DNA from 2 places in the Streptomyces sp. NPDC003032 genome. Region 1 is predicted to be linked to the other one. Evidence: riboswitches for the same ligand, from Rfam matches in the RefSeq annotation. Region 1 holds a riboswitch; the other holds the start of a gene.
The links. Region 1 has a riboswitch for glycine ahead of gcvP (aminomethyl-transferring glycine dehydrogenase). Riboswitches for the same ligand answer to the same signal wherever they lie in the genome.
Positions count from the first base shown of each region.

Region 2: another riboswitch for glycine. It lies ahead of gcvT (glycine cleavage system aminomethyltransferase GcvT); the one in region 1 lies ahead of gcvP (aminomethyl-transferring glycine dehydrogenase).

Region 1 covers NZ_JBSFTT010000005.1:4,200-15,741, forward strand. The annotation lists gene ACWDZ7_RS08610 (DUF881 domain-containing protein) at 1-260, shown strand, start outside; gene ACWDZ7_RS08615 (small basic family protein) at 257-589, shown strand; gene ACWDZ7_RS08620 (DUF881 domain-containing protein) at 595-1,422, shown strand; gene ACWDZ7_RS08625 (FHA domain-containing protein) at 1,505-2,473, shown strand; gene ftsR (transcriptional regulator FtsR) at 2,518-3,261, shown strand; gene ACWDZ7_RS08635 (bifunctional nuclease family protein) at 3,392-3,865, shown strand; gene ACWDZ7_RS08640 (MerR family transcriptional regulator) at 4,038-4,652, shown strand; gene ACWDZ7_RS08645 (DNA polymerase IV) at 4,698-6,155, shown strand; gene ACWDZ7_RS08650 (PRC-barrel domain-containing protein) at 6,337-6,714, opposite strand; glycine riboswitch at 6,858-6,956, shown strand; gene gcvP (aminomethyl-transferring glycine dehydrogenase) at 7,158-10,046, shown strand; gene ACWDZ7_RS08660 (DUF5999 family protein) at 10,189-10,395, opposite strand; gene ACWDZ7_RS08665 (hypothetical protein) at 10,708-11,307, opposite strand.
Region 2 covers NZ_JBSFTT010000026.1:37,609-49,150, forward strand. The annotation lists gene leuA (2-isopropylmalate synthase) at 1-1,138, shown strand, start outside; gene ACWDZ7_RS30350 (ABC transporter ATP-binding protein) at 1,135-1,944, shown strand; gene ACWDZ7_RS30355 (EF-hand domain-containing protein) at 2,018-2,230, opposite strand; gene ACWDZ7_RS30360 (GNAT family N-acetyltransferase) at 2,312-2,971, shown strand; gene ACWDZ7_RS30365 (alpha/beta hydrolase) at 3,046-4,623, shown strand; gene ACWDZ7_RS30370 (L-serine ammonia-lyase) at 4,633-6,033, opposite strand; gene glyA (serine hydroxymethyltransferase) at 6,193-7,452, opposite strand; gene gcvH (glycine cleavage system protein GcvH) at 7,464-7,844, opposite strand; gene gcvT (glycine cleavage system aminomethyltransferase GcvT) at 7,903-9,036, opposite strand; glycine riboswitch at 9,072-9,198, opposite strand; glycine riboswitch at 9,199-9,304, opposite strand; gene ACWDZ7_RS30390 (AAA family ATPase) at 9,448-10,167, shown strand; gene ACWDZ7_RS30395 (enhanced serine sensitivity protein SseB) at 10,237-11,016, shown strand; gene ACWDZ7_RS30400 (enhanced serine sensitivity protein SseB C-terminal domain-containing protein) at 11,168-11,542, shown strand, end outside.

The sequences.
Region 1 (11,542 bases):
CGGCGATCAGGGCCGCGGGTGAGGCGATACTGGTCGACAACCGGCCGCTGGTGCCGCCGTATACGGTGCTCGCGGTGGGGGACGGGAAACGCTTGAGCACCCGGTTCCAGAACAGCAGCGACGGTCGGTATCTGCATGCCCTGCAGGAGAACTTCGACATCCGGACCAGCATCTCCGTGTCGGAGGAGCTCCGGCTGCCCGCAGCGCCGAGTGTGACCGTACGTACAGCAGAGCCGAAAGCAGGAAAGGGCACATCTTGATCGCCGTACTGGGCCTCGTCGTGGGAGTCGTGGCCGGATTGTTGGTTCGGCCCGAGGTTCCGGCGGTGGTCGAGCCGTACCTTCCGATCGCCGTGGTCGCGGCTCTCGACGCCGTGTTCGGCGGGTTGCGCGCGATGCTCGACGGCATCTTCGACGACAAGGTCTTCGTGGTGTCGTTCCTGTCGAACGTGGTGGTGGCCGCGCTGATCGTGTTCCTCGGTGACAAGTTGGGCGTCGGCGCGCAGCTGTCCACGGGCGTCGTCGTGGTCCTCGGTATCCGGATCTTCTCCAACGCCGCCGCGATCCGACGGCACATCTTCAGGGCGTGACGCCGATGAGCGCTGACGAGACGCCCGAGTACCACCGCCGCAAGGAACTCCCCGAGGAGGTCCCGGCGGAGCCCGAGGCCGCCGCTCCACCGGCCTCCGGGAAGCCGGGGCTCACCGGCCGTCAGCGGCTGGTCAAGGGCCTGTGGCCGCCCCGGGTGACCCGGCCTCAACTCATCGTCGCCCTGCTGCTTTTCGTGCTGGGTCTCGGCCTTGCCATTCAGGTGCGGTCGAACAACGACAGCAGTGCGCTGCGTGGCGCGCGGCAAGAAGATCTCGTACGCATCCTCGATGAACTGGATGACCGTACTCAGCGTCTGGAAGAAGAGAAGCGGCGTCTCGAGGAGCAGCGGACCGGGCTGGAGAACAGCTCGGACCAGGCCGAAGAGGCGCGCAAGCAGACGGTCGAGCGGGAGCGGCAACTCGGCATCCTGGCGGGCACGGTGGCGGCCCAGGGGCCCGGCATCACGCTTGCCATCAAGGACAAGAAGGGGGCGATCGAGGCGGACATGCTGCTCGACGCTATTCAGGAGCTGCGCGCCGCCGGCGCCGAGGCCATCCAGATCAACGACGTACGCGTGGTGGCGAGCACCCATCTGTCGGACGCCGACGGCGGTGGCGTGAAGGTGGACGGCCGCAAGGTCGGCGAACCGTACCTCTTCAAGGTGATCGGTAAGCCGCAGGATCTGGAACCTGCGCTGAACATCCCCGGGGGTGTGGTGCAGACTCTGGAGAAGGAGCAGGCCACGGTCACCGTGACACGCTCGGAGAAGATCGTCGTGAGCGCCTTGCGACCCGCGAAGCGGCCTGACTACGCTCGGTCGTCCTCGCAGTGAGGGGCGGGCGCATGGAGGCGGCGAGGCGAGGGCATGAGGTTGCGGGGGGTCGGCGCACCGGAAGCGTGGTGCGTGGTGGAAACTGTTTGGTGGATACGGACGTTGTGAGGATGTCTGGTTCACCGATGAATGCCGGTGTGTGCAATCAGGGTTCGTCCTGCCCCACGGGCGGGTCTGTTTCGGTCAAGGGGAATCGCCCGTGAAGTTGTTTGCGAAGTTGTTCGGCAAGAGTGCACGTGAGGACAGCGGCAATCCCGCTACTGCCCGTCACCGTGCCCCACGCCATGGAGAGGCCGAGGAGCAGGGCGGCGAGCGCCCCATGTTCCGGGACCAGGTGGCTGGTCCAGGTGGTGACATTTCGGGCGGACAGGGCGCGTCGTCTGTTGACCCTGCCGGTCCCGGCCGCATAGGTTTCGGAGAACCGTCAACCTCAAGTACGGGTGGAGGGTTTACGCCCGGCCCGTACGCATCCAATGCCCCTGCAGGGCAGCCGCGGCAGGAGGACCCGTCCATGGCCCTGGTGTGTACGAGGTGCGGGAACCGCAACGCCGAGGCGAGCCGGTTCTGCTCCAACTGCGGTGCGCCGCTGCGTCCCGGAGCGGCGCCGGAGCGCGCGTCCGAGACGACCTCGACGATCTCGATCTCGGGCCTGGAGGCCTACGACGCGGAGACGACGGGTCAGACCCCGTCTCCCGCGCTCTCTCCGGAGGCGCAGGCGGCCGTCGACGCCCTGCCGCTCGGCTCGGCGCTCCTGGTCGTGCGTCGCGGGCCGAACTCGGGCAGTCGTTTCCTGCTCGACGGCGAGCTGACCACGGCGGGCCGTCACCCGCAGAGCGACATCTTCCTGGACGATGTGACGGTGTCGCGTCGCCACGTGGAGTTCCGCCGCGTCCAGGACGGTTCCTTCACCGTCGCCGACGTGGGCAGCCTGAACGGCACGTACGTCAATCGGGAGCGCATCGACTCCGTCGCGCTGTCGAACGGCGACGAGGTGCAGATCGGTAAGTACCGGCTGGTCTTCTACGCCAGCCAGCGCAGCGTCGGCATCTGACCCTCCCCCCGGACTCCGTCCGGGGGCACCCCCATGGAAGGTCCATGCTTCAAACACCGAGGGGCGGTGCCGGTACCGGCACCGCCGCCGCGGACCGTCGACTGATGAGCATCGGCACCGTGCTGAACATGCTGCGCGACGAGTTTCCCGAGGTCACGATCTCCAAGATTCGTTTCCTGGAGTCCGAGGGGCTCATCGAGCCGCAGCGCACGCCTTCCGGCTACCGGAAGTTCAGCCCGCAGGATGTCGAGCGGCTCGGTCACGTCCTGAGGATGCAGCGGGACCACTATCTGCCGCTCAAGGTCATCCGTGAGCACCTGGAGGCGCTGGAGCGCGGCGAGCGGGCTCCGCTGCCCTCTCCGGGGCGCCAGCGGGACGGCGGCGGTGTCGAGGGCCCGGGCGAACCCGAGGGGCCGACGGCGGCCCGTGTGGGCCGTGACGAGCTGCTGGCCGTCGCGGAGATCGACGAGGGGCAGCTCGCCGAGTGGGAGACGTACGGGCTGGTCGCGCAGCTGCCGGACGGCGGTTACGACGCGGAGGCCGTCACGGTCGCCTCCCTCGTCGTCGAACTCGGCCGGTTCGGAATCGAGCCACGCCATCTGCGGGCCATGAAGGCCGCCGCGGACCGGGAGGCCGGGCTCGTCGACCAGGTGGTCGCGCCGCTGCGGCGGCACCGCAATCCGCAGACCAGGGCCCATGCCGAGGCCCGTACCAGAGAGCTGGCGGGTCTCACCGGGAGGCTGCATTCGGCCCTCGTACAGACCGCGCTCGGGGTCAGACTGCCCTGATTCCGTCCCGATTCCTCCCTGATACCGCCCCGATTCAACGGGCATTCGGAGGGCACTCGCGGAGTCCCCGGCCGGTACTCGGCGGGTGCCCGACTACCCAAACCTGCCGGCCACGTCCTAGGGTTGCTGTGTGAACGAGCTCGACGTCGTAGGTGTCCGGGTCGAAATGCCCTCCAACCAGCCGATCGTGCTCCTGCGTGAAGTGGGAGGCGACCGGTACCTCCCCATCTGGATCGGTCCAGGTGAGGCGACCGCCATCGCTTTTGCACAGCAGGGCATGGCACCCGCACGGCCGCTGACCCACGACCTGTTCAAGGACGTGCTGGACGCGGTGGGCCAGGAGCTCTCGGAAGTGCGCATCACGGACCTGCGAGAAGGGGTCTTCTACGCCGAACTGGTCTTCGCCAGCGGGGTGGAGGTGAGCGCGCGGCCGTCCGACGCCATAGCGCTGGCGCTGCGCACCGGCACGCCGATCTACGGCAGTGACGGTGTTCTGGACGACGCCGGCATCGCGATCCCGGACGAGCAGGAGGACGAGGTGGAGAAGTTCCGCGAGTTCCTCGACCAGATCTCGCCCGAGGACTTCGGTACCAACAGCCAGTGAGCCGGCGCTCCCGGCGGCCCGCTTCGGACCATTCGGTTAGCCTTTCCCCGCGGCGAGGTGCGGGAAACCACTCTCAGGGTGATTATCACTCGGCGTGGCGAGTGTGGCGATCGTTGACGAGCCCCTGGTGACTGCCTACCGTCGTGCAGGCAGGTCAAGGACGGAGGTCGGCGTGAGAAGCAGCGGCGACGGTACGGCGGTGGGTGGTCCGTACCCGTTTCACGGCAGCGCGGCCGATCACTCTCCGAATCCGATGGCGGTCCAGGGGAGCGGGGACGCGACGTTCGAGAATTCCGAGCAGATCGGGTACCGCGGTCCGACTGCGTGCGCGGCCGCGGGCATCACATACCGGCAGCTCGACTACTGGGCCCGGACGGGCCTGGTCGAGCCCAGTGTGCGTGCCGCCGGTGGCTCCGGTACCCAGCGGCTCTACAGCTTCCGGGACGTCGTCGTCCTGAAGGTCGTCAAGCGGTTCCTGGACACCGGGGTATCGCTGCAGAACATCCGTACGACGGTCCAGCATCTGCGGGAGCGCGGGTTCCGTGATCTTGAGCGGATGACGCTGATGAGCGACGGGGCGACGGTCTACGAGTGCACGTCGTCCAGCGAGGTCCATGAGCTGCTCCAGGGCGGCCAGGGGATCTTCGGGATCGCCGTGGGTGTGGTGTGGCGTGACGTCGAGGCGGCGCTGTCCCAGCTGCACGGAGAGCGCGTCGACACCGGCGAGACGCTCGTCGGGCACAACCCCGCCGACGAGCTGGCCAGGCGGCGCAACAGGGCGGTCTGAGCCGTCGTCGGGGCATTGTCAGTGGCGTAGGGCAGCATCGGAGATGTGAGAAGCGCGCCGACGATTCTGCATCTGGACATGGATGCCTTTTACGCGTCCGCCGAGCAGGCCGCGAAGCCGAGTCTGCGCGGGAAGGCCGTCGTGGTGGGCGGCCTCGGGCCGCGGGGTGTCGTGGCCACCGCCAGCTATGAGGCGCGGCGGTTCGGTGTGCACTCGGCGATGCCGATGGGGCAGGCGCGGCGGCTGGCGCCGAACGCCGCGTATCTCGTCCCTCGCTTCGGGCTGTACCGCGAGGTCAGCGAGCAGGTGATGGCGTTGCTGCGGGAGCTGTCGCCGCTGGTGGAGCCGCTCAGTCTGGACGAGGCCTTCGTGGACCTGGAGGCGGGTGGTGTCGCCGACGACGAGGCGTCGGCCAGGGCGGTGGGGGAGCGGCTGCGGGTGGACATCAGGGCCGCGACCGGGCTGACGGGGTCGGTGGGGCTCGCTGTCTCCAAGATGGTGGCGAAGATCGCCTCGGAGGAGGCGAAGCCGGACGGGCTCGTGCTGATAGCGCCGGGGACGGAGCGGGCGCTGCTGGGGCCGATGTCGGTGCGTACGTTGCCCGGGGTGGGGCCGGCCACCGGGGACCACCTGCGGCGGGCCGGGATCACCACGGTCGAGGAGATCGCGGAGGCAGGGGAGGACGAGCTCGTACGGCTGCTCGGGAAGGCGCACGGGGTCTCCCTGTACGCGATGGCGCTGGCGCGCGACGAGCGGCCCGTGGTGGCGGAGCGGGACACGAAGTCGGTCAGCGTCGAGGACACGTACGACGTGGACATCCATGACCGGGTGCGGGTCAGGACGGAGGTCGCGCGGCTCGCGGACCGGTGTGTGCAGCGGCTGCGGGCTGCGGGGCACTCGGGGCGGACCATCGTCTTGAAGGTGCGGCGGTTCGATTTCTCGACGCTGACGCGGTCCGAGACGCTGCGGGGCCCCACGGACGACCCCGGGGTGGTGCGGGAGGCCGCAGCGCGGCTGCTGGAGTCCGTGGACACCACGGGAGGGGTGCGGCTGCTCGGGGTCGGGGTCACGGGGCTCGCCGACTACACGCAGGAGGACCTTTTCGCGCAGGCGCAAGCGCAGGCGCAAGCGCAGGCGCTGGCGCTGGCTGCGGAGGAGACCGGGGCCGAGGTGGACGAATCGGTGCCCGGGGAAGCGGTGCACGGGGAGCGGTCTGAGGTCGGCGAGAGCGCCGAGGAGCCGGTGCCGCCCCCGGAGCCGGAGCGGCGGTGGGCGGCCGGGCACGATGTGCGGCACACCGAGTACGGGCACGGCTGGGTGCAGGGGAGCGGCCTGGGCCGGGTCACCGTGCGCTTCGAGACACCGGGGTCGGAACCGGGCCGGGTGCGGACATTCAGAACGGACGACCCGAAGCTGACACCGGCCGATCCGTTGCCGCTGGTGGGGGTGCGGGGCGAGGGGGCGGTGGTGGCTACTGGGACGGGAGGCGTGGGTGCGGGGTAGTCGGTCCAGGTCGGCTCAGGAGGAAGGGTCGGCGGCGAGCGGGGGGCGGCTTCGGTGACGCTGTTTGAGGGCGGGTCTGGGCCGCCATCTGTCCGCGGGTGTGGAGTTCAGCGCGGGCTGGGTCTGCGACGCCTGCCCGTGGGGTGGTGTCAGGACTGGTCCTGGCGTGTCGGGTGTGGGGTCAGGAGGGGTCCGGGTCTGTTAGGGGGCCGAAGTTGTGGTCGGGGGGTGGGGGGTGGGGGAGCGTGGTGTCCAGGCCGTAGTGGTGGTAGAGCTGGAGCTCTTGGGCGGGAGAGAGATGGCGGCCCACGCCGAAGTCGGGGGCGTCCTTGATCAGGGCGCGGTCGAAGGGAATGCGGAGGGTGCCGTCGTCGACCAGTTCGCTCGGTTCGAGGGGGACGAAGGCGTCGCGGCTGAACAGGCCCGTGCGTATGGCGGCCCACTCCGGTGCGCCGGTGGCGTCGTCGAGATAGATCTCGTCGATCGTGCCGATCTTGGCCCCGTTCCGGTCGAACGCCTTGCGGCCGATCAGGTTGCGCGGATCGATGTCGGTCTGCACGGGCCCTCCAGCTGGTCGCGGGTCTCCGATGTGGGCATAACTCATCTTTGTCCGCTCGTACTCCCTACGTAAGAGCACTTCGGGGCAGGCGGCCACTCGAGGGAACGGCTGTGTTCCTCGCTGGTAGGCTGACGGATGGCTGCTGACCCCGTGCGGGAGAGCTCTCCGGGTCACGATTCCGGAGGCGCCGAAGGAGCAAATCCTCCCCGGAATCTCTCAGGCACCCGTACCGCATGGACGAGGTCACTCTGGAAAGCAGGGCGGGCGTACGGGCGGGCACGTTCGGATCCCTTCCTCACCGACGGTGAAAGTCGGACGACGTCTACGCAGGACGTAGGTGTCGCCCGGTGAAGCTCTCAGGTTGAGATGACAGAGGGGGAGGCCGTCCGGGTACCCACGCCGTGGTACCCCTCGTAGGTCGCGCAGACCAGGAGGCCTCCGCAATGACTGCCACCAATCGCATCCCGCTCTCCGAGCTCGAACAGGGCATCCCCTTCGAGCAGCGGCACATCGGGCCCGATGCGGAAGCGCGGGCCAAGATGCTCGCCCAGGTCGGATACGGCTCGCTCGACGAGCTCACGGCCGCCGCGGTGCCGGATGTGATCAAGAACGCCGAGGCGCTCAAGCTGCCGGGCGCCCGTACCGAGGCCGAGGTTCTCGCCGAGCTGCGCTCGCTCGCGGACCGTAACCAGGTTCTCGATTCGATGATCGGGCTCGGGTACTACGGGACGTTCACGCCGCCCGTCATTCTGCGGAACGTCATGGAGAGCCCCGCCTGGTACACCGCCTACACCCCGTACCAGCCCGAGATCTCGCAGGGACGCCTTGAGGCGCTGCTGAACTTCCAGACCATGGTCGCCGAGCTGACCGGTCTGCCCACCTCGGGGGCCTCGCTGCTCGACGAGGGCACCGCCGCCGCCGAGGCCATGGCGCTGTCGCGGCGCATGGGCAAGGTCAAGGACGGCGTTTTCGTCGTGGATGCCGATGTGCTGCCGCAGACCATCGCCGTCATCCAGACCCGTGTCGAGCCCACCGGCGTCGAGATCGTCGTCGCCGACCTGAGCGAGGGCATCCCGGCCGAGGTCGCCGAGCGCGGCGTCGTGGGCGTGCTGATGCAGTACCCCGGCGCCTCCGGCGTCGTACGCGACATAAAGCCGCTGATCGACCAGGCGCACGAGCTCGGTGCCGTCGTCACCGTCGCCGCCGACCTGCTCGCTCTGACGCTGCTCACCTCGCCCGGTGAGCTCGGCGCGGACATCGCGGTCGGGACGACGCAGCGCTTCGGTGTGCCGATGGGATTCGGCGGGCCGCACGCCGGTTACATGGCGGTGCGCGAGAAGTTCGCGCGCAGCCTGCCCGGGCGGCTCGTCGGTGTCTCCGTCGACGCCGACGGCAACAAGGCGTACCGGCTCGCGCTGCAGACCCGTGAGCAGCACATCCGCCGCGAGAAGGCCACGAGCAACATCTGTACCGCGCAGGTGCTGCTGGCGGTCATGGCCGGTATGTACGCCGTCTATCACGGTCCCGACGGGCTCAAGGCCATCGCGCGGCGCACCCACCGGTACGCGACGCTGCTCGCCGCGGGTCTGAAGGCCGGGGGCGTCGAGGTCGTCCACGAGGCGTACTTCGACACGCTGACCGTGCGCGTGCCCGGCAGGGCCGGCGAGCTGGTCTCGGCCGCCCGCGAAGGCGGCGTCAACATCCACAGGGTCGACGCCGACCACGTCTCACTCGCCTGCGACGAGACCACCACGCGCCAGCAACTTGCCGCCGTGTGGGGTGCCTTCGGGGTGGAGGCCGACATAGAGGCGCTCGACGCGTCCGTCTCCGACACGCTGCCCGAGGGTCTGCTGCGTACGGACGACTACCTCACGCACCCGGTCTTCCACCAGTACCGCTCCGAGACCTCGATGCTGCGCTACCTGCGCAGGCTGGCCGACCGCGACTACGCGCTCGACCGGGGCATGATCCCGCTGGGCTCCTGCACCATGAAGCTCAACGCGACCACCGAGATGGAGCCGGTCACCTGGCCCGAGTTCGGGCAGCTGCACCCCTTCGCGCCCGCCCAGCAGGCGCAGGGCTACCTCACCCTCATCCGTGAGCTGGAGGAGCGGCTGGCCGAGGTCACCGGGTACGACAAGGTCTCGCTGCAGCCCAACGCCGGGTCGCAGGGCGAGCTGGCCGGGCTGCTCGCCGTACGCGGGTACCACCGGGCCAACGGCGACGAGCAGCGCACCGTCTGCCTCATCCCGTCCTCCGCGCACGGGACGAACGCGGCGAGCGCCGTCATGGCCGGCATGAAGGTCGTCGTCGTGAAGACCGCCGATGACGGTGAGATCGACATAGAGGACCTGCGCGCCAAGATCGAGAAGTACCGCGACGAGCTGGCCGTGCTGATGATCACGTACCCCTCGACGCACGGTGTCTTCGAGGAGCACGTCGCCGACATCTGCGCCTCGGTGCACGAGGCCGGCGGTCAGGTGTACGTCGACGGCGCCAACCTCAACGCCCTGGTGGGGCTCGCCAAGCCGGGGCACTTCGGGGGCGACGTCTCGCACCTGAACCTGCACAAGACGTTCTGCATCCCGCACGGCGGCGGCGGCCCCGGCGTCGGCCCGGTCGGTGTGCGCGAGCACCTCGCGCCCTACCTGCCCAACCACCCGCTGCAGCCCGCCGCGGGCCCCGACACCGGTGTCGGTCCGATCTCCGCGGCGCCGTGGGGTTCCGCCGGGATCCTGCCGATCTCCTGGTCGTACGTACGTCTCATGGGCGGCGAGGGGCTCAAGCGGGCCACGCAGGTCGCGGTGCTCTCCGCCAACTACATCGCCAAGCGCCTGGAGCCGCACTACCCGGTGCTCTACACCGGTCCCGCCGGGCTCGTCGCGCACGAGTGCATCATCGACCTGCGGCCGCTCAGCAAGGCGACGGGCGTCAGCGTCGACGACATCGCCAAGCGGCTCATCGACTACGGCTTCCACGCGCCGACCATGTCGTTCCCCGTCGCGGGGACGCTGATGATCGAGCCGACGGAGAGCGAGGACCTGATCGAGATCGACCGGTTCTGCGAGGCGATGATCGCCATCCGCCGGGAGATCGAGAAGGTCGGCTCCGGCGAGTGGGCCGCCGACGACAACCCCCTGCGGAACGCGCCGCACACCGCGGCCGCGCTCGGCGGTGAGTGGGAGCACGGCTACAGCCGCGAGGAGGCCGTCTTCCCGGCCGGTGTCGCCGCGTCGGACAAGTACTGGCCGCCGGTTCGCCGTATCGACCAGGCGTACGGCGACCGGAACCTCGTCTGCTCCTGCCCGCCGCTGGATGCCTACGAGGACTGATGACGGCGCCCGTGTGGCACGGGCATGCGTCGGGGCCGGTTCGGAGAGTTCTCTCCGGGCCGGCCCCTCGGTCGTTCCGCTGTGCGGTTGTTCGGTGCTGCGTGGTGCTGGTCGTACGTCCGTGCGGGTGTGCCGGTGGTGATCAGGCGGCCGTCATGATCTGGTCGGTGCCCAGCGGTCGGTGCGGGGCGATGATCTGGCCGTCCGGCAGCAGCTCACCGGTGTCCTCGAAGAGCAGGACGCCGTTGCACAGCAGGCTCCAGCCCTGCTCCGGGTGGCTCGCCATGAGGAGCGCGGCCTCCCGGTCGGCGGAGTCGGCTGTCGGGCACGGTGGTTGGTGCTGGCACATGGAAGGGTTCTTTCGCTGCGGTGAGATGGCTGTGACGTCAGTCCTGTGGCTCGATGCGGTATGCATAACCGCCCCCCGTTGTAGTCGGTCCGGTCCCAGTGTTGCCCCACGGGCGTCAATCCGCAGGGATTTTGCTGCAGCGGTTCCTACTGCTTAATGACGTATCACCCGCCCGGACGGTTCAGCCCAACTCCAGTGTCTCTTCGGGGGGTTCGGTGTGGCCCGACTGGGCTAGTCCACCTGGGTGGGGGCAGCGCGATGCCCCGCCGCCAGGGGCGGCGGGGCACGTGCGACAAGAGGGGCGTGGCGACGTCAGGCGGGCGAGCCGAGCAGGGGCGACGGCGTCAGGCGATGGGCGAGGACCGGGAGCAACTCGGCGACACGGTGGGGACGGTGGGCCGCGATGCCGGGTGGGGCGGGCGCGAGGGGTACGAGCAGGTCGGTGGGGGAGAGAGGGGCCTCGGTGCCGTCGTCCGTGCAGTCGCGGTGCAGCCAGAGCGTGAGCATGTAGAGCTCGGGTACGGAGAGCAGCCGGGGCTGGCAGGGCATCGGCATGGCCTCGGCGTGCCGCAGGGCCCGTTCGGTGGAGGCGATGTAGGGGCCTTCGAAGAAGTGCGAGAAGGCCCAGCCGTCGGGGGTGAGCATCGTGTCCGCCGCGGCGAGGGCGCGCTCCCCGCAGCGGATCATGAAGCGCCAGCCGGCGAGGCGGGTGGGCGCGGCGCCCTCTGGAATGGTGCCCTCTGGAGTGGTGCGTCCCAACACGTGCACGGGCAACGGAAGTTCGGGGCTCACGGAACCCTGGGCGGCACGCAGGGACGGGGTGCGCGCCTCGCGTACGGCTGTGGGGGAACCGAGTGCCGCGAGAACGCTGCGCAGGGCGGGGGCGGGGGCAGGGAGGACGTGCAGCGGCATGGTGGGTCGCCTCTCTCATTCGACAGGCACGGTGGAGCGGGGGCAGGTGCGTGACGGCGCTGTCAGCTCTGGGTCAGAGGGGCGGGGGCCGGGGGACCGCGAGCGCCAACTCTCTGCCTAGAGTGCGGAGTTTATACGAGCCGTGTTCAAAGCATGTTTCATCTAGACGCGGTCGATATTGCGGGCAAGGCGTTATCAGGTCGTCTTTACGAGGGTTTTATCACGATTTCACATG
Region 2 (11,542 bases), on a different contig from region 1:
CGTCCTGGACGTCTGCAACGGCCTGACCGAGCTGTGGGACGCGAGCCCCGACCGGCCCGTCACGCACAATCTGCCGGCGACCGTCGAGATCGCGACCCCGAACGTGTACGCCGACCAGATCGAGTACACGCACCGCAACCTCGCCCGGCGCGACTCCGTCATCCTCTCCGTCCACCCCCACAACGACCGCGGCACCGGTGTCGCCTGCGCCGAACTCGCCGTCCTCGCCGGGGCCCAGCGCGTCGAGGGCTGCCTGTTCGGCAACGGCGAGCGGACCGGCAACGTCGACCTGGTGACGCTCGCCCTCAACCTCTACGCCCAGGGAGTCGATCCGATGATCGACTTCTCGGACATCGACGCCGTGCGCGAGGTGGTCGAGTACTGCAACCGCCTGCCCGTGCACCCCCGCCACCCCTACGCCGGAGATCTCGTCCACACCGCGTTCTCCGGCACCCACCAGGACGCCATCAGCAAGGGCTTCGCCCATCACGCCCGCCGGGCCGCCGAGCTGGGCGTACCGGAGAGCGACGCGCCGTGGGACGTTCCGTATCTGCCCATCGACCCCGCCGACATCGGCCGCTCCTACGAGGCCGTCATCCGCGTCAACTCCCAGTCGGGCAAGGGCGGAATGGCGTACCTGCTCCAGACCCGGCACGGTCTCGACCTGCCGCAGGACATGCGGCCCGACTTCTCGCGCGTGGTACAGGAGGCCACCGACGAGAGCGGTCAGGAGGCGACGGCGAAGGAGCTGTACGAGCTGTTCCGCGCGACGTATGTCGCCCCCGGGCAGGACGGTGAGGTGGCGCTGAGCACCTGGACGGCCGACCGGGCCCCGGACGGCGCGCACCGCTTCATCTGCACCCTCCAAGTGGCCGACAGGACAGGGGACTACGAGGGCGTGGGCAACGGCCCGCTGTCCGCGTTCGTCGACGCACTCGCCGCCGCCGGGATCACCGTCGACATCCTCGACTACGCCGAGCACGCGGTGCGGGAGGGCGGCGCCAGCGAGGCCGTCGCGTACGCGCGGTGCCGGGTCGGCGACGCGGTCCGCTGGGGCGCGGGCCTGGACACCTCGGTCCTGACCGCGTCCGTGCAGGCCGTCCTCGCCGCGGTGAACCGGGCGGGGGCCACGCGGTGAGCCCCGCGGCACAAAGGAATTCGCCGCCCCCCGTCCTGCACGCGGACGCCGTCACCGTCGTCCGTGACGGCCGCCCCATCCTCGAAGACATCACCCTCACCGTCCGCCCCGGCGAGCACTGGGCGCTGCTCGGCGCCAACGGCGCGGGCAAGTCGACCCTGCTCAGCCTCTGCGGCGCCGTCAGCCACCCCACGCACGGCACGGTCGAGGTGCTCGGGCGCCGCCTGGGCAGCGTCGACCTGCGCGACCTTCGGGCGTACGTCGGTCATGTGAACCCGCGCCACCCTCTGCGCTCACCGCTGCCGGTCCGTGACGTGGTCCTCACCGGGCTGACCAACAGCACAGAACCGGTGCCGCGTCGGCGTCCGACGCTCGAGCAGGAGGAGCAGGCCGACCGCCTGATCGACCTGCTGGGCCTCGCGCACCGCGCCGACGCCCGTTGGCCCACGCTCTCCCAGGGCGAGCGCGGCCGCACGCTGATCGCGCGCTCCCTGATGCCGAGGCCCCGCCTGGTGCTGCTCGACGAACCGGCCACCGGCCTGGACCTGGCCGGACGGGAACGCCTGCTCGACAGCCTGGACTCCCTGCGCGGGACCCACCCGGAACTCGCCACGGTCCTGGTCACGCACCACCTGGAGGAGCTGCCCGCCGGCACGACCCACGCGCTGCTCCTGCGCGACGGCCGCGCGCTCGCCTCCGGCGAGGTCGGGGACGTACTGACGAGCGACCGGATCAGCAAGTGCTTCGACCATCCTGTGCGGCTGGAGCGCAGGGAGGGCCGCTGGAGCGTGCGTACGCACCGCTGAGGGATATGAGGGACAGGGATGACGGAGGGCCCGGCGCAACCCATGAACCATGCGCCGGACCCTCCACCCACGACTACTTGTTCAGGCTCGCCCAGAACTCGTCGAAGGACAGCCGCTTGTCCGCGTCGCTGTCCTTCGTGCCGATGACGGCCTCGGCCACCGTCTCGGTCATGTAGAAGTCGCCCATCTTGGCCATGGCGCTCTTCCACTCGGCCGCCGTGATGAAGCCGTCGCCGTCCGCGTCGAACTGGTCGAACGTCTTGCGCGCTTCCTCGATGTCCGCCACCGGATCCACCCCTTCTTGGTGCACTACTGACGGGGGTTAGGGTAACGGCCGTCCCGGGACCAGATCACAAGGAGTACGCCCATGGCCAGTGCCTCTGCCGAGCTCGGGGCCATCCTCGACGCCGCCGCACGCGGCGATTTCCCGCCACCGGACGGCACCACCACCGTCGTACCGCAGTCCGGCCACCGCGACGCGGGCGTGATCGCCTTCACGGCGCACTCCGTCGTCTTCACCGACGAGGACCCCGGGTGGGTGCGGTCCACGCTCGCCTCGCTCGACTGCGATCCGCTGGCGGCCACCATGAGCGCGCGCTTCCACGGCGCCTTCCTGGAACGGACGGGACGTACGACGGACACCATCGACCTCCTGACCGCCGCCACCGCCCGGCCCGGCGCCCCCGACCCGCGCCTGGAGCTGCGCGAGCTGGACGACCCGGACCATCCGCGCGTCGTCCGGGCCCGCAAGCGCCGCGACGACGTACGGGTGTGGGCGGCGGCGGGCGGCGGTGTGCTGGTCCTCGGCCGGGGCGTCGCGGGCCGCTGGGAGACATCGATCGAGGTCGAGGAGGACGTACGCCACCGGGGCCTCGGCCGCGCGCTGGCGAGCGCGGCACGGCACCTCATACCGGACGGTGACGTGGTGTGGGCGCAGCAGTCACCGGGCAACGCGCGCAGCGTCCGGACCTTCCAGGCGGCGGGCTACCGCCCGGTGGGCTCGGAGGCGCTGTTCTTCGCGCCCTGACCCACGCGAATGGCCGCGCCGCAGCTGTGCCCCGCCGTCCCGCCGCGCCCCGCAGGCCCCTAGGAGGAGCCCCCTTGAACCTCGCACCCCGCCTCCGCCGCCCCGCGCCCCTCGCCCTGGTCGCCCTCACCACCGCGCTGGCGCTCGTCGGCTGTACCGCGGGGAGCGGCGCGGAGCCCGGCGGGAACAAGGACGTTGATCCCGCCGCCCGGGCCGACCTCAAGCGCTTCTACGGCCAGAGGCTGACGTGGCACCGGTGCGGCGACGGCCTCCGCTGTGCCCGCCTCACCGTGCCCCGCGACTACGCCCACCCCGAGAACGGCAAGACCTTCGTCCTGCCGGTGGCGAAGGCGGCCACGGCGGCGCCCGGTGAACGCATCGGCTCGCTCGTCTACAACCCGGGCGGCCCTGGCGCCTCCGGAGTGAGCGACCTCACGTCGGACAGCGGCGAGGTCTTCAGCGCCGGGGTGCGTGCCCGCTTCGACATCGTCTCCTTCGACCCGCGGGGCGTAGGCGGCAGCCGACCCGCGGTGAAGTGCGCGGAGGCCGACGACGAGGACGGGTCGGACGGCGCCCCGGACCCCATCAGCCCCGAGACCCGTGACCAGCGCCACCGCGCCCTCGCCGTGGCGCACGCCGGCGCCCTGGCGTGCGTGAAGGGCAGCGGCGGCATCCTGCGCCAGGTCGGCACCGAGGACGCGGCCCGCGACATGGACGTCCTGCGGGCGGCCCTCGGCGACCGGAAGCTGACCTTCATGGGCTGGTCCTACGGCACGAGCCTCGGCACCTCGTACGCCGAACAGTTCCCGCACCGCGTCCGCGCCCTTGCCCTGGACGGCGCCATCGACCCCTCCTTGACCTGGTCGGAGCGGGCCGTCAGCCAAGGTGCGGGCTTCCGCGGGGCCGTCGAGGACTACGCCGAGCACTGCGCGGACATCGCGGGGGACAGCTGCCCCGGTGTCACCCCGGAGGAGATATCGGAACTGATCGACGAGCTGTACGAGAAGGCGGCGCGCGAGCCGCTGCCGGTCACCGACGGCACGGCGTACGAAGTGGACGCGCGGACGCTGCTCGACGTCGTCACGGCCGCGATGTACAGCCCGGAGGACGACTGGGAACCCCTGTCCGACGCACTGCGCGAGGCCGCGGACGGCGACGCCACCCGCATCGCCGAACTGGCGGAGGGCCCCAGCACGGGCACCACCACCAGCACCGCCACCAGTTCCAGGACCAGCGCCGACAACGAGGACGAGGCCCTCCTCGCCGTCAGCTGCCTGGACACCCCCCACCCACGCGGCGCCCGCCCCTACTGGGACGCCCTCGCCACCGCCGACAAGGCCGCCGGCGTCTACGGCACGTCAAGCGTCGTCGACGAACTCACCTGCAAGGACTGGCCCGCCGGCACCCAGCACCCGCACCGCGTCCGCGCCGGGGACGGCGTCCCACCCGTCCTGGTCGTGGGCACCACGGGCGACCCGGCGACACCGTACGAGGAGGCGGAGAGCCTCGCGGACCAGTTCCCCGGCGGCATGCTCCTGACGTACGAGGGCGTGGGCCACACCGCGTACGGCCGCGGCAACGGCTGCGTCACGGACGCGGTGGACGACTACCTCATCGACCTGAAGCGGATCCGCCCCGACACGACCTGCTAGCCCAGCTCCTCAGCACTCGATGATGTTCACCGCGAGCCCACCCCGAGCCGTCTCCTTGTACTTGACGCTCATGTCCGCGCCGGTCTCCTTCATGGTCTTGATGACCTTGTCGAGGGACACCTTGTGGGAGCCGTCGCCCCGCATCGCCATCTTCGCGGCCGTCACGGCCTTCACGGCCGCCATGCCGTTGCGCTCGATGCACGGGATCTGGACGAGGCCGCCGACCGGGTCGCAGGTCAGGCCGAGGTTGTGCTCCATGCCGATCTCGGCGGCGTTCTCGACCTGCTCGGGGGAGCCGCCGAGGACCTCCGCGAGGGCGCCGGCCGCCATCGAGCAGGCCGAGCCGACCTCGCCCTGGCAGCCGACCTCGGCGCCGGAGATGGAGGCGTTCTCCTTGAAGAGCATGCCGATCGCGCCCGCCGCGAGCAGGAAGCGGACCACGCCCTCGTCCCTCTCCTCCTGGGAGGAGCCGCCGGGCACGAAGTTCATGTAGTAGTGCAGGACGGCCGGGATGATGCCCGCCGCGCCGTTCGTCGGGGCGGTCACGACGCGGCCGCCCGCGGCGTTCTCCTCGTTCACGGCCATGGCGTAGAGCGTGATCCACTCCATCGAGCGGGCCTGCGGGTCGCCCTCGGCGCGCAGCTGGCGGGCGGAGTTCGCCGCGCGGCGGCGGACCTTCAGGCCGCCCGGCAGGATTCCCTCGCGGGACATGCCGCGGGAGACGCACGCCTGCATGACCCGCCAGATGTCGAGGAGGCCCTCGCGGATCTCCTCCTCGGTGCGCCAGGCCTTCTCGTTCTCCAGCATCATGGCGGAGATGGACAGCCCGGACTCCTGGGCGAGCCGCAGCAGCTCGTCGCCGGTGCGGAAGGGGTACTTGAGGACGGTGTCGTCCGGCACGATCGGGTTCTCGCCCGCCGCGCCCTCCTGGTCCAGCACGGTCTCGTCGACGACGAAGCCGCCGCCCACGGAGTAGTACGTCTTCTCCAGGACGAGGGCGCCCTCACGGTCGTACGCGAAGATCGTCATGCCGTTGGCGTGGTACGGCAGGGCCTTGCGGCGGTGCAGGACCAGGTCCTCGTCGAAGTCGAAGCCGATCTCGTGCACGCCGAGGAGGTTGAGGCGTCCGCTGCTCCTGATCTCGTCGACGCGGCCGTCGGCGCTCTCCACGTTCACCGTGCGCGGCGACTCGCCCTCCAGGCCGAGCAGGACGGCCTTCGGGGTGCCGTGCCCGTGGCCGGTCGCGCCGAGCGAGCCGAACAGCTCGGCCCGTATCGCGGTGGTGTGGGCCATGAGGCCCTCGTTCTTGAGGCGGCTCGCGAACATGCGAGCGGCGCGCATCGGGCCGACCGTGTGGGAGCTGGACGGGCCGATGCCGATCGAGAACAGGTCGAAGACCGAGATGGCCACGGAGGACTCCAAGGGTTATTGGTAGACGCCGTTGTCTGCCGGGGTGGTGCAGAAATCGGGGCGTGCGCCGGGCATGAGCGGGGGCACCGCGCTCACTGTGTTCACTTCCAGTGTGCGTGGTGCCCCGACGTTACGTACGAAGGAAAGCGTACGAAACCACTACAGGTTGGGGTACAGGGGGTGCTTGTCGGCCAGGGCCGAGACCCGGGCCTTCAGGGCGTCCGCGTCGAAGCCCGGCTTGAGGGCCTCGGCGATGATGTCGGCGACCTCACGGAAGTCGTCCTCCTGGAAGCCGCGCGTGGCGAGCGCCGGGGTGCCGATCCGCAGGCCCGAGGTGACCATGGGGGGCCGCGGGTCGTTCGGGATCGTGTTGCGGTTGACCGTGATGCCGACCTCGTGGAGGCGGTCCTCGGCCTGCTGCCCGTCAAGGTCGGAGTCGCGCAGGTCCACCAGGACCAGGTGCACGTCCGTGCCGCCGGACAGGACGTCGACGCCGACGGCCTTGGCGTCGTCCCGGACCAGGCGCTCGGCCAGGATGCGGGCGCCGTCCAGGGTGCGCTGCTGGCGCTCCTTGAACTCGTCCGAGGCCGCGACCTTGAAGGAGACGGCCTTCGCCGCGATCACGTGCTCCAGCGGGCCGCCCTGGAAGCCGGGGAAGACCGCGGAGTTCAGCTTCTTCGCGAAGTCCTTGTTGCGCGCCAGGATGATACCGCCGCGCGGGCCGCCCAGCGTCTTGTGCGTGGTGGAGGTCACCACGTCCGCGTACGGCACCGGGTTCGGGTGCAGACCGGCGGCGACGAGACCGGCGAAGTGCGCCATGTCGACCCACAGGTACGCGCCGACCTCGTCGGCGATCCGGCGGAACTCGGCGAAGTCCAGCTGACGCGGGTAGGCGGACCAGCCCGCGATGATCACCTTGGGGCTGTTCTCCTTGGCCAGGCGCTCGACCTCGGCCATGTCGACCAGGCCGGCCTCGTCCACGTGGTACGGGACCACGTTGAACTGCTTGCCGGAGAAGTTCAGGCGCATCCCGTGGGTGAGGTGGCCGCCGTGCGCCAGGTCGAGGCCGAGGATCGTGTCGCCGGGCTGGGCGATCGCGAAGAGGGCGGCCTGGTTGGCGGAGGCGCCGGAGTGCGGCTGGACGTTGGCGTACTCGGCGCCGAACAGCTCCTTGACGCGCTCGATCGCGAGTCGCTCGGCGACGTCGACGTGCTCACAGCCGCCGTAGTAGCGGCGGCCGGGGTAGCCCTCGGCGTATTTGTTGGTCAGGACGGTGCCCTGGGCCTCCATGACGGCGACCGGAGCGAAGTTCTCCGAGGCGATCATTTCGAGGGTCGACTGCTGGCGGTGGAGCTCGGCGTCGACGGCGGCGGCGACGTCCGGGTCCAGCTCGTGGAGAGGGGTGTTCAGAAGCGACATCGGGGAGATCCTTAGCTGCCGGAGAACTCGGTGTACTCGTCCGCGGAGAGCAGGTCCTTCGGCTCCTCCGTGGTCCGGACCTTGAAGAGCCAACCGCCCTCGAACGGCGCGGAGTTCACCAGCGACGGGTCGTCCACGACGTCCTGGTTGGCCTCGACGACCTCGCCGGTCACCGGGGAGTACAGGTCGCTGACCGACTTGGTCGACTCCAGCTCGCCACAGGTCTCGCCCGCGGTCACCGTCTCGCCGACCTCCGGAAGCTGCACGAAGACGACGTCACCGAGCGCGTTGGCCGCGTGCTCCGTGATGCCGACCGTCGAGACGCCCTCCTGGGCGTCCGACAGCCACTCGTGCTCCTTGCTGTAACGCAGCTGCTGGGGGTTGTTGCTCATGACCTGAATTCTCCTGTACGCGGGTGGGTGCTGCGGAACGGGAAAGATGTGCGGGGGGTCACTTCTGACGCTTGTAGAACGGCAGCGCCACGACCTCGTACGGCTCGTGGGTGCCCCGGATGTCCACGCCGACGCCCGGCGTGCCCGGGGCGGCGTGCTCCGCGTCGACGTACGCCATGGCGATCGGCTTGCCCAGCGTCGGGGACGGGGCGCCGGAGGTGACCTCGCCGATGACCTCGCCGTCCGCGACCACGGAGAAGCCCGCGCGCGGGACGCGGCGGCCCGAGGCGATCAGGCCGACGAGCTTGCGCGGCGGGGCGGACTCGGCGCGCTCGGCGGCGGCCGCGAGCGCCGCGCGCCCCACGAAGGTCTCCGCCTGCGACGTCTTCTCGAACTTGACCACCCGGCCGAGCCCGGCGTCGAACGGCGTCAGCTCGGCGGTCAGCTCGTGCCCGTACAGCGGCATGCCCGCCTCCAGGCGCAGCGTGTCGCGGCAGGACAGGCCGGCCGGGACCATGCCGACGGGCGTGCCCGCCTCCATGAGCGCGTTCCACAGCTTCTCGGCGTCACCGGGAGCGACGAACAGCTCGAAGCCGTCCTCGCCGGTGTAGCCCGTGCGGGCGATCAGTGCGGGGACGCCCGCGACAGTGCCGGGCAGGCCCGCGTAGTACTTCAGGCCATCCAGGTCGGCGTCCGTGAGGGACTTCAGGATGCCGGGGGACTCGGGGCCCTGGACGGCCAGCAGCGCGTACGCGTCGCGGTCGTCGCGGACCTCCGCGTCGAAGCCGTCGGCGCGGGCGGTGAGCGCGTCCAGCACGACCTGCGCGTTGGAGGCGTTGGCGACCACCATGTACTGGGGGGCCTCGGCCTCACCGAGGCGGTAGACGATCAGGTCGTCCAGAATGCCGCCGTCCTCGGCGACGATCATGGTGTAGCGGGCGCGGCCGACACCGACGGAGCCGATGTTGCCGACCAGCGCGAAGTTCAGGAAGTCCACGGCCTCAGGGCCGGTGACGGTGATCTCGCCCATGTGGGAGAGGTCGAAGAGACCGGCCTTGGCGCGCACGGCGTTGTGCTCGTCGCGCTCGCTGCCGTACCGCAGCGGCATGTCCCAGCCCGCGAAATCGGTCATGGTCGCGCCGAGCGCCCGATGGACGCCATCGAGTGCGGTCAGACGGGGGGCAGTGCTCATGAAGGGAACTCCCAGGGCATGACGGGCGAGGTCGATCCTCCCCATCTGTCATCGGAACCTGAGAGGTTCGCCGAGAGCGTCCCGATCTTCGAGAGGATCGGGGGCCCGCCGGCTTGCACCTTGGGTGGGGCCGACGGCTGCCGGCCCGCTTTTCAGATGTGCCTCGCCCGCGCGGTACGGGGCCTGAGAGATTCAAGGGAGGGACTTGCTCCTTCGGCGCCCCAGCACGTCGTACGACGGCTGCCGGGGACTCTCCCGCGCGGATTCAAACGGCCGGTATGGAGTTGGCGGGCACATCATTGCACGCGGCGCGGGCCAGGGGGACTGGTGGTCCGACTCGCGGTCAGGGAATTCCCTTGTGCCGCATTACCTTCTCTTTACACTTGCCGGGGAAAGCAGTACGTGACCGCTATGGGGAGGCCGATCACGGTGCGCAGCAGGACGAGTGTGTACGCCACGACCACTTACGCCACAGGCAGCTACGCCACGACCACGGGAGTGGCGCTGCCGAAGCAGGCTGCCGCCCCGGTCCGGGAGGGCTGCGGCCCGCACCCCGTGGCCGTCGTCCGCGATCTGCGGCAGCGGGCCGGCCACAGCCCGCACCGCCTCACCTTCGACGAGGGCGACCTGGTCGTCGTCTCCGGGCTGCCCGGTGGCGGAAAGTCGACGCTGATGCGGCAGGCCGTGACGGGGCCCCGCATCGACTCCCAGGACACCCGGGACCGCTGGGCCCGCCGGATGCCCCGCCTGCTGCCGTACGCGGTCTACCGCCCCCTCGTCCGCCTCGCGCACTACGCGGGCCTGCGCCGCGTCCTGCGCTCCGGGGCCGGCGTCGTCGTACACGACTGCGGCACCCAGCCCTGGGTGCGCCGCTGGCTCGCCCGTGAGGCCGCCCGGCGCGGCAGGACACTGCACCTGCTGCTGCTCGACGTGCCCGCGGACACCGCCCTCCAGGGCCAGCGCGAGCGCGGCCGGGGCGTCTCCCGGTACGCCTTCGCGCGCCACCGCAGAACGGTCGGCCGGCTGGTGGGCGCCGCCGAGCGCGGCGACCTGCCGCGCGGCTGCGGCTCGGCGGTGCTCCTGGACCGTGCGGCGGCGCAGGTGCTGCGGGGGATCGCCTTCGACCGCTGAGGGCGGCCGACGCTAGGGTTCAGCCGCAGGCAGAGGGCAGCAGAGCGGTCGCGAGCAGGGGTTGGACAGATGGACTTTCCGGCGCAGGCACACGCCCATCCGTACGGCGGATGGCCGGGCAACGAACTCGAAGAGGTCCTCGCGGCCTCCCTCGGCGGCCCCGCGTCGGCGGGCGCCCGGATCGTCGAGGTCCTCGGGCGCAGCCGGATATGGATCCCGCTGCCGAACGGCGGCGGCCCCGACAGCGCCACCCTGGACCTGCCGACCCTGGAGATCGACGGGCAGGCGTACGTCCCCGTCTTCACCTCCGAGCAGCAGTTCCGCCAGGCCCTCGGCGACGCGGCGGACCGCATGGGCTGCACGGTGGCGCCCGCCGTCGAGTTCGCCCGCGGGCTCCCGCCGCAGCTGGGCATCGCGCTGAACCCGGACGGCACTGTCGGGGCCCCGCTGCCGCCGCCCGCCGTCGCCGAGCTGTGCCGGGCCGGACGCACCCCGCTGGACGGGCCCGCGGCCGGCGGCCGTGTCCGCCTCTTCGAGCCGGACTGGAAGGAGGACCCCGTGGACTTCCTGGCCGCCGCCGGCACGGAGTTCGAGGCGACGGGCGTCGTGCTCACCGCGCGCCGCTGCCTGGCCGCCATCGAGACGGACGAGCCGACCCTCTTTGTCGGCGTCGAGCTGTCCACGTGGGAGGGCGCCGCCCGCGACCTGCCGATGGAGGCCCTGGGCCGCGCCCTCGGCCGGGTCCCGGTGGGCTGGCCGGTGAACCTCGTCCTGCTCGACGTGGCGCAGGACCCGGTGGGCGACTGGCTGCGCGCCAAGGTGCGGCCGTTCTACCAGCGCCAGGCCTGAGCCCGCACCGGTCCGGGCGAGACGTTGGGCGAGTCCCTGGGCGAGACGCTGAGGCGCGTACGTCAAGTCCGCGCCCAGATCGCCGCTTAAGCTGGTTCCATGGCCCGGCCGGGCACATGTTCTCGGGTTCTTGGTGAAGGGGCGGTTACGGGTGAGTGCGTCGGGCACGGCTGCGGCCGGGCAGATCGAGCAGATGCTGCGCCAGGTGACGCCGGGGCGTTACGACGCGTACGAGGCACTGCTGCGCGCGCTCGCCGCCGACCAGGTGTGGATGCTGCTCTGGCACGGCCAGGCCGGCTCCCCCGACGCCCAGTACGGGAACATGGAGGTCGAGGGCCTCGGCTACGCCCCCTGTGTGACCTCCGCCCAGGAGCTGTCAGCCAGTGGCTGGAACCGCAGCTATGAAGTGGTGCGCGGCGTCGACGTCTCCCGCACCCTCTACCCCGACCACTACGGCCTGTGGCTGAACCCGCACGCCCCCGGCGGCGGCGTCGGCATCCCCTGGCTCGATCTGCGCCGCATCGCC